3 regions of the Geodermatophilus sp. SYSU D01119 genome follow, and region 3 is predicted to be linked to each of the others. Evidence: predicted binding sites of a transcription regulator. Region 3 holds the regulator's gene; each other region holds the start of a gene.
The links. The regulator LexA, encoded in region 3, represses DNA repair genes until DNA is damaged. The targets are predictions, from matches to a motif close to TCGAACANNTGTTCGA.
Positions count from the first base shown of each region.

Region 1: the regulator LexA is predicted to act here: its motif matches at 3,410-3,425, upstream of dnaB (replicative DNA helicase).
Region 2: the regulator LexA is predicted to act here: its motif matches at 3,445-3,460, upstream of ACI79X_RS22330 (DUF222 domain-containing protein).

Region 1 covers NZ_JBJGYL010000030.1:56,866-62,016, reverse strand. The annotation lists gene ACI79X_RS19825 (Ig-like domain-containing protein) at 1-1,728, opposite strand, end outside; gene dnaB (replicative DNA helicase) at 1,944-3,314, opposite strand; gene ACI79X_RS19815 (helix-turn-helix transcriptional regulator) at 3,803-4,651, shown strand; gene rplI (50S ribosomal protein L9) at 4,801-5,151, opposite strand, start outside.
Region 2 covers NZ_JBJGYL010000043.1:22,917-28,067, reverse strand. The annotation lists gene ACI79X_RS22345 (alpha/beta hydrolase fold domain-containing protein) at 29-316, shown strand; gene ACI79X_RS22340 (phosphotransferase) at 437-2,542, opposite strand; gene ACI79X_RS22335 (SDR family oxidoreductase) at 2,554-3,300, opposite strand; gene ACI79X_RS22330 (DUF222 domain-containing protein) at 3,465-4,871, shown strand; gene ACI79X_RS22325 (HNH endonuclease signature motif containing protein) at 4,868-5,151, shown strand, end outside.
Region 3 covers NZ_JBJGYL010000046.1:43-5,193, forward strand. The annotation lists gene ACI79X_RS22580 (LysM peptidoglycan-binding domain-containing protein) at 470-1,114, opposite strand; gene lexA (transcriptional repressor LexA) at 1,408-2,211, shown strand; gene ACI79X_RS22590 (hypothetical protein) at 2,309-3,385, opposite strand; gene ACI79X_RS22595 (phosphatase PAP2 family protein) at 3,357-4,106, opposite strand; gene hflX (GTPase HflX) at 4,218-5,151, opposite strand, start outside.

The DNA.
Region 1 (5,151 bases), on a different contig from region 3:
CAGGAAGGAGTGCGGGTTGTTGGCCGCGTTCGCCGTCCTGTCGTTGCGGTAGAGGCTGGTCCGCGACCAGAGGTCCCCCGCGTCGACCAGCGTGTACGACGTCGGGTTGGGCACCGTCTGGTCGCCGAACGCCACCTGCACGACGACCCGCTCGGGCTCGATGAGCGGCGAGAAGGTCTCCGGGCTGCCCGGGCGGGACAGCCAGGTGGCCCGCGCCAGGTACTCCTGGATCGCCGCCGCCCCGGGGGCGGTGAGCGTCACCGGGCCCTCCCCGCGCAGCGGCATCTGCTCCTGGAAGAAGCCGCGGGTCGGGTCGGCGCTGTTGAGCAGGCCGGCCGCCTGCAGCGCCGCCGTCGTCAGCGGCCGGAACGCCGGCGACAGGCGGGCGATCTCGGTGATCGGCCCACCCGGCACGTTGAGCACCGAGCGGGTGATCGCCGGGTCGGCGCCGGTGACCATGGTCCCGTAGATGCCGCCGAAGCTCTGGCCGAAGTAGGTCACGCCCCGGCCGGAGAGGTCGGTGCTGCCGTTGCCATCGACGTCGGTGCCGAGCGAGCGCACCAGCGTCATGACGTCCGCGGCGGTCTGCCGCAGCGCGTCGCGCGACGAAGCCGCGGCGATCGCCCCGGTGGCCGAGGAGCCCTCGGTGTTGCCGATGACGCCGTCACCGTTCTGGTCGACGCCCCGGCCGTAGGAGGACAGCCGCGTCGTCTGGCCGCCGCTGGTGACCACCCACTCGCTGCCGGGGCCGTAGCCGTGACCGACGACGTTGGTGCCGATCGTGGCCAGGCCCGCGTTGGCGTTGCCGACCGCCGCGAGGAACACGCTCGTCGTCGAGGCGGTGAAGCCGTGGCCGAACACCGCCGTCGGCCAGCCGCCCGTCGGGGACGTGCCCGGCGGGAGGACGGCGACGATGGGCAGCCGGGCCTTGCCGACCGGCGCCGGGCCGCCGTCGCGGGTGGGCGTCTGCCGGATGGAGACGTCGGGTTGCAGCCATGACGGCGCCTCGTAGGAGCCGAAGACCAGCGTGCTGCCGGCCGGGTACGGCGGGAGCACGACCGGGACGGTCTGGTCGGCGGCGCCGCGGTCCTGGAGCTGCTGGACCGTGGTGCCGGCGGCCGGGAAGACGCCCTCGATCCGCAGGCCGGGCACGATGCCCTGCGCGCGGAGCGCCGCGCCGCTCTCGATCTGCCGGCGCAGGTCGAGCAGGCCGTCGGTCGCGCTCAGCGTGGTGAAGGTGTCCTGGGTGGCCTTGTTGTCGGGGCCGCCCTGCACCTTGAGCCGGTACGTCGTGCCGGGCGCGAGCTGCTCGGCCGGATGGGCGTAGAGGGTGTTGGTGGCCGGGTCCCACACGACGCGGTCGGCGCCGGTGCGCCACCCGCCGTGCTCCTCCTGGACGGTGATGCGCGCGGCGGTCGCCGCCGGGTCGACGGGCGAGCTGAACCGCACGGCGATCCGCGGGTCGAGGTCGAAGCCGTCGAGCTGGTTGAGCGACTGCACCAGGCCACAGGTGACCGGGGCCCCGCAGTCGGCCGTCGGCAGGGCGACCCGCCGCCCGGTCAGCTGGGCCGGGTCGCGGACGGTGAGGGAGTTCGACGGGAAGACCGAGAGGGGCTCGGCCTTCTGCGGGGCGGCCAGCGCGGGGGTCGCGGTGACCGAGAGGGTGGCCGTGAGGGCCAGCGCACCGAGGAGCGACGAGGTCGCCCGGTGCCAGCGTCGTTGCTGCACAGGCTTCTCCAGGTGGAAGGGACGAACCGGTCCTTCCTAGCCCCCGGTGAGCCGTATCACAACCGGCGGGTGTTGCAGCACTGCCGGCTCCACGTGGAACACCGGGGTCGGCCGGCCCGGCACCGGCCGCCCCGGCGATGCCGCAGCGGCCCGGAGCGGGGTGCTCCGGGCCGCTGCGGGGGCTCCGTGTCGGCTGCGCGGGAGTGCCCGGCGGCCTAGTTGGCCATGTCCACGAAGCGGCTGTAGTGGCCCTGGAAGGCGACGGTGACGTTCGCGGTGGGGCCGTTGCGGTGCTTGACCAGCATGATGTCGGCCTCGCCGGCCCGCGGGGACTCCTTCTCGTACATGTCCTCGCGGTGGATCATCATCACCATGTCGGCGTCCTGCTCGATCGAGCCGGACTCACGCAGGTCGGACAGCATCGGCTTCTTGTCCTGACGCTGCTCCGAACCACGGTTGAGCTGCGACATCGCGATCACCGGGACCTCGAGCTCCTTGGCCAGCAGCTTGAGCGCACGGGAGAACTCCGAGACCTCCTGCTGGCGGCTCTCGACGCGCTTGCCCGACGTCATGAGCTGGAGGTAGTCGATGACCACGAGCTTGAGGTCGTTGCGCTGCTTCAGGCGCCGCGCCTTGGCCCGGATCTCCATCATCGTCATGTTCGGCGAGTCGTCGATGTAGAGCGGGGCGTCGGCCACCTCGCCCATCCGGCGGGCCAGCTTCGACCAGTCCTCGTCGGAGAGCGTGCCGGCGCGCATGTGGTGCAGCGGCACCTTCGCCTCGGCCGACAGCAGACGCATGGTGATCTCGTGCTTGCTCATCTCGAGCGAGAAGATGACGGCGGGCATGTGGTGCTTCACCGTGGCCGACCGGGCGATGTCGAGGCCCAGGGTCGACTTGCCCACACCGGGACGGGCGGCGATGACGACCATCTGGCCGGCCTGCAGGCCGTTGGTCAGCTCGTCGAGGTCGCGGATGCCGGTGGGGACGCCGCGGGCGGTGCCGCCGCGCGAGGCGATGGCGTCGAGCTCGTCCATCGTGGGCTGCAGGACGTCCTCGAGGCGCGCGTAGTCCTCGCTCATGCGCTTCTCGGTGACCTCGTAGATCTCCTGCTGCGCGCGGTCGACGATGTCGTCGACGTCGCCGCGGCCACCCGCCGCGCCGTAGCCGAGCTGCACCACGCGGGTGCCGGCCTCGACCAGCCGCCGCAGCGTGGCCTGCTCGGCGACGATCTGCGCGTAGTAGCCGGCGTTGGCCGCCGTGGGCGTCGAGGCGATGAGCGTGTGCAGGTAGACCGCGCCGCCCATCTTCGACAGCTGGTCGGTGCGGTTGAGCTCGGCGGCGACGGTGATCGCGTCGGCCGGCTCGCCCCGGCCGTAGAGGTCGAGGATGCAGTCGTAGATCACCTGGTGCGCCGGCCGGTAGAAGTCGTTGCCGGTCAGCTGCTCGACGACGTCGGCGATGGCGTCCTTGCTCATCAGCATGCCGCCGAGCACCGACTGCTCGGCGGCGACGTCCTGCGGGGGCTGCCGGTCGTACTCCGGCGCCGTCGCCTGCGGACGGCTGAAGTCGTCGGCGACCGCCACCTGGTACCTCCCTCTGCTCGTGGGCGCGCGCGGACACAGCCCGGGCGCAGGGCCCGGGCCCGGTGGGGGAGCACCAGGACGCGCGACGCTCGTGCCCGAACGTCCGTCCGGGCACGTTGCTACCGGGCGCCACCGACAGTTCCCGCCGCCGGTACCCGGTGCCGCAGAGGACCGTAGGAAGTCGACGGCGGGTCCGTCCAACACCCGTGTGCACCGCGTTCTGCACAACTTGTGGACAAGTCGGTGGACAGCCCGAGTCGACATGTGGAGACGGACGGGACACCGACCGGCCATCCGCGGGTCCTGCGGGTGTCACCTGCGGGCGCTCCGCCCACGGGCTGTGGACACGAAGAAGTCGTGTGATCCGACGTCCGGGCGTGTCGTGTCGTCCCGTCCGGAACACCGGTCCCAGCAGCCCGCGGGCCGGGTCCCGCCCGGGTCCGCGGGACCCCCGGGCGGCCCGGCGCGCAGCACGGGAGACTGGTCGGGTGGACCCCGCGGACCTCGGCAGCTACCTGTCCACCCGGCGCGGCCGGGTCCGCCCGGCCGACGTCGGCCTGCCCGCCGGCCCGCGCCGCCGGGTCCCGGGCCTGCGCCGCGACGAGGTGGCGCGGCTGGCCGGCACCTCGGTCGAGTACTACACCGAGCTCGAGCAGGGGAAGGCCACGCACCCGTCCCCGCAGGTCCTCGCTGCGCTGGCCCGCGCGCTGCGGCTCGACGGCGACGAGCGCGACCACCTGTTCCACCTGGCCGGCCTCGCTCCGCCGTCGTCGGGCGGCAGCGGGCACGTGCAGCCGGCGATGCTCACCCTGCTCGACCGCCTGGGGGCGACGCCTGCGCGGGTCATCACCGACCTCGACGTGACCCTCGCGCAGAACCCCATGGCCGAGGCACTGCTCGGCGACGCCGGGCCGCGGACCTGGCCGGCCGCGAGCTTCGTCTACCGCTGGTTCACCGACCCCGCGGCGCGGGCGCTCTACCCCGCCGAGGACCACCCGCGGCACTCGCGGGAGACCGTCGCCGACCTGCGCGCCGCCGTCGCCCGCCGGGGGCGCGACGAGGAGGCCGAGGACCTGGTGGAGCGCCTGCACGCCGCCAGCGACGAGTTCGCGGCGCTGTGGGCCAGCGGCGACGTCGCCGTGCGGCGCAGCGTCCGCAAGCGGATCGTGCACCCGACGCTGGGCGTGCTGGAGCTCGACTGCCAGCGCCTGGTCAGCGACGACGGCCGCCAGCGGCTGCTGTTCTTCACCGCGCCGCCCGGTAGCGCCGCCGTCGGGCAGCTGGAGCTGCTGTCGGTGGTGGGCCGCCAGGACCTGGGGACGCCGTCGGGGGCCTGAGCGCCCGCCTCAGGTGCCAGGAGCCCGCCCGGCCGGCGCCAGGACCGCCGGGACGGCCGGGCGGTCCAGCGGGCCCACACCGCCCCGAGGACGCCGGAGGGGGCGCCGGACGTGGTGTCCGACACCCCCTCGGGCGGTGCTGTGCTGCGTCAGCCGGCGACGACCTCGATGGCCAGCGGGGTGCTGACCTCGGGGTGCACCCGCACGGTGACGGTGTGCTGGCCCGTGGTCTTGATGCTGCTCGGCAGCTCGATGCGGCGGCGGTCGAGCTCCGGGCCACCGGCGGCCGTGACGGCAGCGGCGACGTCGGCGGTGGTGACGCGGCCGAACAGGCGGCCACCGTCGCCGGCGCGGGCGGGCACCCGGACGGTCAGGCCGGAGAGGCGGCCGGCCACGGCCTGCGCCTCCTCGAGCGACCGCACCTCGCGGGCGGCACGCGCCCGGCGCAGCGACTCGACCTGCTTCTCGGCACCGCGGGTGGCGACGATGGCCAGACCGCG
Region 2 (5,151 bases), on a different contig from region 3:
TGGACACCCGCGACGTCGAGGGCTTCCGGTGACCACCGTGACCCCGCGCGGCGGCGCGACGCGGGCCGTCCTGTACCTGCACGGCGGCGCGTACGTGGCCGGGGCGGCGCCGCAGCACTGGACGCTGGCCGGGCGGCTGGCCGACGCCGGTGCGCGGGTCGTCGTCCTGGCCGGCGACTCGGCCGGGGGCGGGCTGGCGCTCGGCTTCGCGCAGACCCTCCTCGGCACCGGGGAGCCGCAGCCCCGGCTCGTCGCGCTCATCGCCCCGTGGCTCGACCTGGCGCTGGCCGATCCCGCCGTCGCGGCGGCTGCGTGAGCGCGCCGCGGCCGAGGGAGCGCGGGTCGAGGTCACCGTCGTCGAGGGCGCGGTGCACGTCCACCCGCTGACGCCCGAGGGCCGCGGCGGCACACGGGAGTTCGTCGCCGCGGTCAGAGGCTAGGAGCGGTCGAGCACCGCCAGGTCGTCCTCGTGCAGCCCGGCGACGACGACGGTGCCGTCGCGCTCGGCCACCGCGGTGACGAAGCCGTACCCGGCGTCGGTGGCGCGCAGGTCGTGCACGCGGCGTCCGTCGGCGGGGTCGAAGGCCATCACCCAGGCGATCGGTGTCGCCTTCGGCCGCACGCGCTCCGGCACGTTCCACAGCGCCAGCCGCAGCACGCCCGGCAGCGGCAGCAGCCGGTCGAGCAGCGCGTTGCGCGGCGCGGCGATCGCCACCCACAGCAGCCCGTCGCTGCCGAGGGAGGCGTTGTCGGGGAAGCCGGGCAGGTTCTCCACGAGGGGCTCGGTGGTGCCCGCCCGCTCGCCGGTGAGCCAGTGCCGCAGCACCCGGTAGCGGGTGGTCTCGGCGACCAGCAGGTGCGAGCCGTCGGGCGCGCGGACCAGGCCGTTGGCGAAGCCGAGCCCGTCGAGGACCGTCGTCACCGTGCCGTCGGGGTCGCGGCGCAGCAGCCGGCCGGTGGCCGAGTGCTCGAAGACGTCGCCCAGGTGGTGCTCGACGTCCCACCGGCTGGTCGACGTCGTGAACCAGACCGTGCCGTCGGGTGCGGCGACGACGTTGCTGGCGAAGGTGACCGGCTCGCCGTCCACCTCGCCGACCAGCACGTCGACCGCGCCGTCGGGCGCGACGCGCAGCAGCCCGCGGTCGTGGTCGCAGACCAGCACGGCGCCGTCGGGCAGGGGCTCGACGCCGAGCGGCCGGCCGCCGGTGCGGCCGACCTCCGTGCGCTCCCCGGTGCGCACGTCGACGCGGACGACGCTGCCGTCGCGCAGCCCGGTGACGGCCAGCCCGGCGTCGTCGAAGACGACGTCCTCGGGGCCGGTGTCGCCGGGGTCGAGCCGGCGGGCGACGCGCAGCGGGGCGGTGGGGCCGCGGTCGGTGAACCTCGGCGGGGTCCACCGGCGCGGGCGGATCCGGCGCCGGGTGAGCAGCGGGCTGCCCACCTGCGCGGCCGCGCAGTCGGGGGTCAGTCGCTCCGCCCGCGCGATGACCCGGCGGCAGCGCAGCTCGAGCAGCCGGACGGCGACGCCGAAGGAGCGGAACGCCGGGTTCGTCGTCTGGCCGGCGCGGTAGCGGGCGTAGACCTGCTGGGCGATGACCGCGACGCGGAACAGCCCGAACACCTCGTACCAGGCCCACTCGGCGTTCGTGACCCGCTGGCCGGTGCGCGCGCAGTAGTGGGCGACGACCTGCTCGCGGGTCATCATCCCGGGCAGCGTCGTCGGCTGGCGGCTGAACCGGCGCACCAGCGGGCCGTCGTCGGCCTGGATCCAGTAGCCGAGGGCGCTCGCGAGGTCCATGAGCGGGTCGCCGACGGTGGCGAGCTCCCAGTCGAGCAGCCCGGCCGGGCGGGTGGGGTCGGCGGGGTCGAGGACGACGTTGTCGAAGCGGAAGTCGTTGTGCACGAGGGTGTGCGGCCGGTCGGCGGGCTGGTGCGCGGCCAGCCACGCCGTCACGCGCGTGAAGGAGGGCACGTCGCGGGTGCGGGCCCGCGCGTAGCGGCCCGTCCAGTTCTCCACCTGGCGGCGCACGTAGCCGGGTCCGCGGTCGAGGGCGGCCAGCCCGGCGGCGTCGACGTCGACCCGGTGCAGGTCGACGAGCAGGTCGACGACGTTGCGGCACAGCTCGGCGACCTGGTCGCGGTCGAGGTCGACGCCGGGCGGCAGGCTGCGACGGGGGATCGGCCCCTCGATCCGCCGGACGACGGAGAACGGCGTGCCGACGACGGCGGTGTCCTCGCACAGCGCGACCGTGCGCGGCACGGCCGGCAGCACCCGGCCCAGCGCCTCCTGGATGCGGTACTCGCGGGCGACGTCGTGCGCGGTGCCGGTGTGCTGCCCGCGCGGCGGCCGGCGGAGCACGAGGTCGCCGTCGGGGTAGCGCAGCAGGTAGGTGAGGTTGGAGACGCCGCCTGCGAACTGGCGCACCTCGGGGACGGCGGAGAGGTCGACGCCTGCGCGCTCCGGGTCGGCGTGCCGCGCCAGCCACGCGGCGACGGCGTCGACATCGACGGCGTCCTCGGCGCGGACGGGACGGGCGTCCACGGCGGCCCCGCTCACGTGAGCCGCCGGACGACCGACAGGGGCAGGACCCGCATCGCGACCCCGATCGGCACCCACGGCCAGGCGGGCACGTACGCCTTGGCCTTCCGCGCCTCGATCGCCTCGACCATCGCGCGCACGCCGGTCCCGGTGTCGACCATGAAGCGGGTGGCCTGCTGCACGTGCTCGTTCATCTCCGAGCGGATGTAGCCGGGGTAGACGACCGAGACGTCGACGCCGGGGATGCGCTCGGAGCGCAGGCCCTCGGCCAGCGCGGCGACGCCGGCCTTGGTGGCGGCGTAGGTGGTCATGCTCCTCCGCATCCCGCGCAGCGCCGACATGGAGCTGACGAGGACGAGGTGGCCGCGCTGCTGGCGGCGGAATACCTCGAGCGCCGCCTCGCACTGCGCCAGCGCGCCGACGAAGTTGGTCATCGCGGTCTCGCGGTTGGCGTCGGCACGGCCGGTCCCCAGCGGCGCGCCCTTGCCGAGGCCCGCATTGACGACAACCCGGTCGAGGCCGCCGAACGCCTCGTCGAACCGCCGGAAGACGGCGGGGACGGCGTCGGCGTCGGTGACGTCGAGGGCGGCGGTCTCGACGCGCCGGCCGGTCCGCTCCCGGATCTCCCCGGCGAGGGCGTCGAGCCGGTCGGTGCGGCGGGCGCACAGGGCGAGGTCCCAGCCGCGGGCGGCGAACTGCCGCGCCATCTCCGCGCCGAGCCCCGCGCTGGCGCCCGTGATGACGACGGTGCCGCTGCCCATGCCCACCCCTGTCCGATCGGTCCGGTTCCGTACCGGGCCAGCATGGGCGAGGGGAGTCCGGGTCCGGACGGCGGGGTCCGGTTGCGCCGGTCCTCCCTCTGACCTGGCCTTTCATCGGTCCACAGGCCTTGTCCGCCATCTGCTTCGAACGTATGATCGAACCCGTGACGACGGTCCTACCCGCTGCGGCGCCCGCGCCGCCGGTCGGGTGGGCGTCCGGGCCGCTGGGGCTGGTGCAGGCCGCCGATCGTGAGGTGTCGCGGCAGTCGGCGCTGCGGTACCGGGCGGTGGCGGCGTTCGCGCTGTCCCGTCCGGCGTCGGCCGATCGGCCGCAGGGGACGCGGGGGGCGATGGCGGCCGAGCGGTGGGCGGTGCGGCCGGAGCTGCTGCGCTCGGTGAGCGAGTGGGCCACCCAGGAACTGTCGATCGCGCTGTCGCTGACCGCGACGGCGGCCGAGTCCCTCCTGACCACCTCCCTCACCCTGGTGCACCGGCTGCCGGCCACCCTCGACGCGCTGGAGACCGGGGCGGTGCACGCCGGTCACGTGAGCGCGCTGGTCGACCACGTCGCCCCGGTCGCCGACGACGCCGTGCGGGCCGCGCTGGAGCGGGACCTGCTCGCGTGGGCGTGCCGCCGGGGCACCGTGTGCACGCCGGCGCAGCTGCGCGACAAGGCCCGCCGCGAGGTGCTCGAGCGGAAGGCCCGGTCCGCGGCCGACGACCTGGCGCGGGCGGTCACGCGGCGCGGGCTGTCCTGCCGCCCCGACAGCTGCGACGGGATGGCCGTGGTCTCCGCGCTGCTGACGACACCCGAGGCCGCCGCGCTGATGGCCGCGCTCGGTGCCTACGCCGACGCATTGCCCGACGACGGCCGCACGCGCGGGCAGAAGATGGCCGACGCGCTGCTCGACCTGGTGCTCCGGCCCGGGGAGAACGGGCTGTCCCCGGTCCAGGTGGTGCTCACCGTGGTCGCCCCGGTCGGGGCGCTGCTGGGCGGGGACCAGCCGTGCGAGATCGACGGCCAGGTCGTCCCCGCCGAGGTCGTGCGCGCCCTGCTCGCCGCCCTCGCCGGCGTCCGCGTCACGGTCACCGAGGAGACCGCCGCCGAGGACACCGCTGCCGAGGACACCGATCCCTCGGAGCCGACGACCTCCGGCACCGCCACCTCCGGCACCGCCACCTCCGGCACCGCCACCTCCGGCACCGCCACCTCCGGCACCGCCACCTCCGGCACCGCCACCTCCGGCTCCGCCGCCGGCGTGAGTCTCGTCAAGGGCGAGGATCCGCTGCGTGGCCTGAGCGACGCCGCCATCGCCCAGCACGTCGCCGAGATGGAGGCCGACGCCGCCTGGTGGGCGCAGATCGAACGCCGCGTCGCCACCGGTGAGCTCTACGCCGGCCTCGACCCCGCCTTCGACGACACTCCCTGGCCACCGCCCGGGTGGTCACCACCGTGGGACGACCCCGAGCCCGACCTCGACCTCGGCGACCCGGCCGATCCCCGGCCCGGCACCCCGCCGGCACGAGAACCCGTGCCCGACGGGTGGTGGCGCGCGCCGATGACGCGGTGACCGCGGCCGGCTCCGCGCTGCTCGCCGCGCAGGAGGCGGTCGGCCACGCCCGCTGCCTGGTGGCCACCGCCGAGCGCGCCGACGCGAGCGATGAGGGCGCCTGGGCGGACGGTCCGGCCGGCCGCGTGACCGCGGCGGCTGACGCGGTCACCGCCCTGGCCGCCACGACCGAGGACGCCCGTCTGGACCTGGCCGACCTGCTGCACCGCACCGCCGGCGGCGGGCTCGCCGACCGGCCCCGGATCGCGGTCACCGACGCTCTCACCGGCGCCCTCCTGGC
Region 3 (5,151 bases):
GCCCCCCCGGCGCGCCCGGCCCCCCCCCCCCCCCCCCCCCCCCCCCCCCCCCCCCCCCCCCCCCCCCCCCCCCCCCCCCCCCCCCCCCGGGCTCCGCGGCGAGGGCCAGGTGGCGCTCGGGCAGCCGCACGTCGGCCAGGCCGACCCACGCGCCGGCGCCCTCGACGACGCCGGGCACGTCGGCCCGCAGCCGGACCCAGGCCTCGCACGCGCCGGACGCGTCGTGCCGCCAGCCGAGCATCGCGCCCGGCACCCAGGCGCCCTCGACGAGCACCTCGACGTCCTGCGGGGACCCGAAGGACACCGCGGCCCTGCTGTTCACGGCTGCTGACACGCTCCTGACCGTAGGTGCCGATCCGACCTCGGCGGGTGAGCGACCGGGGGCCGATGGTTGACGAACTCCCGCCGCAGCTCTCGTCACTTCTCCGACCTCCGCACTCCTGCGGCCTCCGCCGACCTGGGGCCCGACTCAGGGCAGCCGGAGGACCTGGCCGACCTCGACGACGGAGCCCTCGAGGTCGTTGAGCGCCTCGATCGCGTCGACGACGGCGCGGACGTCCTGGTCGTCGCGGGCCACCTCCGCGGCGATCGACCACACGGTGTCCCCCTCCCCCACCACGACGCTGCTACCGGCGGCCAGTTGCAGCCCCTCGTCGGGCGCGAGGACCTCCCGGCCCAGCACCGCGCCGCCCACCCCGGCGGCGAGCACCAGCACGGCGACGAGCCGGCGCCCGCGACGGGTCAGCCGCACCGGTGCCGGCGCCGGGGCGCCGGGTCGCCGGCCGCTCCCGCGGGCGCGCTCCGCCCGCATCGGGCGGCCCCCCGGCCGGGCCGGGTCGCGCCGGGCGCGCGGCCCCTCGGCCGCCGGACCGGCGGCGGGGCCGGTGCCCCGCGGCGCCGCGGCGGCCGGCCGGTCGGGCACCGGGCGCAGGTACCCGGCGACGCGGGGGCCGGAGCCCGGCAGGGCCGCGGCCTCCCCCGGGGTCGCGGCGGCGGGCCGGCGGGCCGGGGCCCGGCGGGGGGCGGGCGCCGCCGCCCGCTCGTCGAGGAGCGGCCGCCACGGCACCCGCACCGCCGCGTCGAACTCGAGCACTGCCTGCCGCACGCCGCCCATGACCCGCTCCTCCTCGTCGACCGACCTCGAACACGCGTTCGATTCGAACGTCTGTGCGATGTCTACCGCATCCCCCCGACGAGGTCGACACGACACCGCGACCGCTTCGAACACACGTTTGAAGTGGCGGCCGCGAGGCGCTACGGTCCGAGCAGCACCCCGTCCGCCCGGTGTCCCCCGCGGGACCCCCGTCCGCCCGGCCCCCGGTCCTCCCGGGAGCACGGGCGGCTCCCCGGGCGGCGCGGGAACCGGGCAGGAGACAGGTCGTGGAACGCGGCCGGCGAGGAGGAGACGTGGCGGGCACGAGCGGGACCGGCCGGCGCACGGACGGCGAGACGGCGCGGGGCACGACGACGCGCCGCCCGGCTGCCCGGCGGGGAGCGGACGCCGACGGCGCGGGCACCGCCACGGGCACCGCCGCGGTGCGCACCTTCCCCGACCGCGCCGAGGCCGGCGACGGGCTCACCCAGCGCCAGCGCCGGGTCCTCGAGGTCATCCGCGACTCGATCGAGCGCCGCGGCTACCCGCCCTCGGTCCGGGAGATCGGCGAGGCGGTCGGGCTGTCCTCGGCGTCCTCGGTCGCCCACCAGCTGTCGGTGCTGCAGAAGAAGGGCTGGCTGCGGCGTGACCCGAACCGCCCCCGCGCGCTCGACGTCCGCCTGCCGGGCGACGCCGGCGCGGAGTCGACCCCGGCCGCCCCCCCTGCCGCCGACGGCACCACCGCACCCACCTACGTCCCGCTGGTCGGCCGGATCGCCGCCGGTGGCCCGGTGCTGGCCGAGCAGGCGGTCGAGGACGTGTTCCCGCTGCCGCGGGAGCTCGTCGGCGACGGCACGCTGTTCATGCTCAAGGTCGCCGGTGACTCGATGGTCGACGCGGCCATCTGCGACGGCGACTGGGTCGTCGTGCGCCAGCAGCCGACGGCGGAGAACGGCGAGATCGTGGCCGCGATGCTCGACGGCGAGGCCACGGTGAAGACCTACAAGCGGCGCGACGGGCACGTGTGGCTGCTGCCGCACAACCCGGCGTACGAGCCCATCCCGGGCGACGAGGCGACCATCCTCGGCCGGGTGGTCACCGTCCTGCGCCGGGTCTGACGGCGGGTCCCGGGGCCGGCGCGGGCGGGCCCGGCCCCGGGACGGGCCGGTACGTGCGGGCGGCCCTCCCCCGGGCGGTCGGCGGGGCGTGGGCGCGTCAGGCGGAGGGCTGGTCGGCCGCGCTCCGACGGCGCAGCCGCCCGACGAGCCAGACCAGCAGCGTGGCCACCGCCGCGGCGAGCAGTCCCGCGGCCACCGGCGGCGTGCCGTCCTCGCCGCCGTCGAGCAGGCCCGACGGCCCGGCATCCGTGGCCGCGGACGTCGCCGGTGCGGCCGTCGCCGCGGGGACGGGCACGAGCGTGACGTCGCCGGGCACGCCCTCCCCCGCGACCAGCAGCGCGCTTCCGTCGGCGGTGAAGGACACCGCCTCACCCTGCGGCGCGTCCGGGAGCGCCACGCGCACCGGGTCGGCGGCGAGCGCGGCGGGGACGTCGGAGCCGGCGAGCGGCCAGACGTAGGCGTCGGTGTACGTGCGCAGGGCGATCCGGCTGCCGTCGCGCGCCACCGCGCCGCCGGTCACCAGCAGCTGTCCCGCGCGCCCGACCGGCCCGCCCGGCGTGCCGGTGAGGGTGAAGGTCACCGTGCCGACGTCGGCCAGCGCCACCGTGCCGCCGTCGACCAGCGGTGCCGCGGGGCGGTAGACGTGGCTGGCGCCCAGTACCTCCTTGGTCACGATGTACGGCGTCCCGTCGGGCGCGACCAGCAGCGCCTCGGCGTCGTGCGGGCCGTCCGGGTAGGTGAGCCGGTACAGCGCCGTGCCGCCGTCGGGGCGCAGCGCGATGAGCGCGACGGTCGCCCGGGTGGCGTTGTTGTCGCCGGTGTCGGCCAGCCAGACGGTGCCGTCGGCGCCGACGCCGAGGTCCTCGGGGTCGTAGGGGTCCAGCGGCGCGGTGGTCACGTCCACGACCGCGCAGCCGCCGTCGAGCACCGCGACGGTCACCTGGTCACCGCCGTCGGGGATGGCCAGCATCCGCTCGCCGACGTCGACGAGCCCGGACAGCTCGGCCAGCCGCGGGTCGGTCACCTGGCAGCGCACCGACGGCGCCGCCGGCTCCTCCGCGCGGGCGGCCGGAGCGGCTCCCAGCGCGGGCAGCAGGGCCAGGGCGAGGACGGCCGCCGAGGCCCGTCCCGCACGCGCGGCGGCGCTAGGCGGGGGGACGGCCGGCTCGGGCACTCGCCCAGCGTGACAGGACGGTCGCATCGAGTGCGTGCACCACGCCCAGCAGCAGGAGGCCGACCGCCGCGCCGACGACCGCGTCGGTGACCCAGTGGAAGTCCAGCGACACCATCGCCACCCCGGTGACGACCGGCCCGACCACCGCGAGCCACCACAGCACCTGCTGCACGCGCGCGGGCAGCCCGTACTCGGCCGCCTGCCAGCGCGCCACACCCCACATGAGCACGGCGTTGGCCACGTGCCCGGAGGGGTAGCTCGCGCCGTCGCGGTGGAAGAAGGAGCCGGGGTAGGCAGGCGCGGTCCGGCCGGTGCCGAACTTGAAGGCGTAGACCACCACGGTGAGCAGCGCCAGGGCGGTGAGCACCCGGACCAGGGGCAGCAGGGTGCGCCCGCGCAGGCACAGCCAGGCGACCAGGCCGGCGAAGACGATGAGGATGGTGCCGCGCCCGCCGATCTGGGTGACCACCCAGACCGGCCAGTAGGCGGGCGAGTTCCGCAGGTCCCAGCTGCTCACGACCTCGGAGACCTGCAGGTCCAGCCGCTCGAGGACGCCGCGGCTGAGCAGGTCGACGGTGACCGCCACGGTCACCGCGAACGCGACGAGCAGCAGCCACCACGGCGGCCGGCCCGCGCGCGCGGCGGGCGGCGGCGCCGGCGCGTCGCCGTCGGCCGGCGTCCCGCCCCGCACGGCGCCGCTCATGACACGGCCGCTGGTCACGACGTCACGGTACCGGCCCGTGACCCGCCCGTGACCTCCCGAACGGGGGACGGCGAGCCGCCCGGGCGACCGGCGGGAGCCGGCCACCCGGGCGGGCAGCGGGGGGAGCGGTCAGGCGACGGGGACGGCGAACCGCTCGAGCGCGGCGGCCAGGCCGCCGTCGACGCGAGCGGTCAGCCGGGTGCCGGCCGCCTCGTGCTCCTCGCTGAGCACCTCGCCGTCGCGGTGCACCCGGGCCACCAGGTCGCCGCGGTCGTAGGGCACCAGCACGTCGACCTCGACGTCGGGGTGCGGCAGCCGCGCCGACACGATCTCGCGCAGCTGCTCGATGCCCTCGCCGGTGCGGGCGGAGACCCACACCGCGCCCGGCAGCGCCCGGCGCAGGGTGAGCACGTCGTCCTCGGTCATGGCGTCGACCTTGTTGACGACGATCAGCTCCGGCACCGCGGCGGCGTCGATCTCCTGCAGGACCACGTGCACCGCGTCGATCTGGCCGAGCGGGTCGGGGTCCGAGCCGTCGACCACGTGCAGCAGCAGATCGGCGCCGGCCACCTCCTCCAGCGTCGAGCGGAACGCGTCGACGAGCTGGTGGGGCAGGTGCCGCACGAACCCGACGGTGTCGGTCAGCGTGTACTCGCGGCCGTCGGGCGACTGGGCGCGGCGCACCGTCGGGTCGAGGGTGGCGAACAGCGCGTTCTCCACCAGCACGCCCGCACCGGTCAGCCGGTTGAGCAGGCTCGACTTGCCGGCGTTGGTGTAGCCGGCGATCGCCACGCTCGGGACGGCGTTGCGGCCGCGCGCGGAGCGCTGGGTCGCCCGGGCCGTCGCCATGCCCGCGATCTCGCGGCGCAGCTTGCTCACCCGCGCGCGGATCCGCCGCCGGTCGGTCTCGATCTTCGTCTCACCGGGACCACGGGTACCGATGCCGCCACCGCCGGCGACGCGGCCACCGGCCTGCCGGGACAGCGACTCACCCCAGCCGCGCAGGCGCGGCAGCATGTACTGCATCTGCGCCAGCTCGACCTGGGCCTTGCCCTCCCGGCTG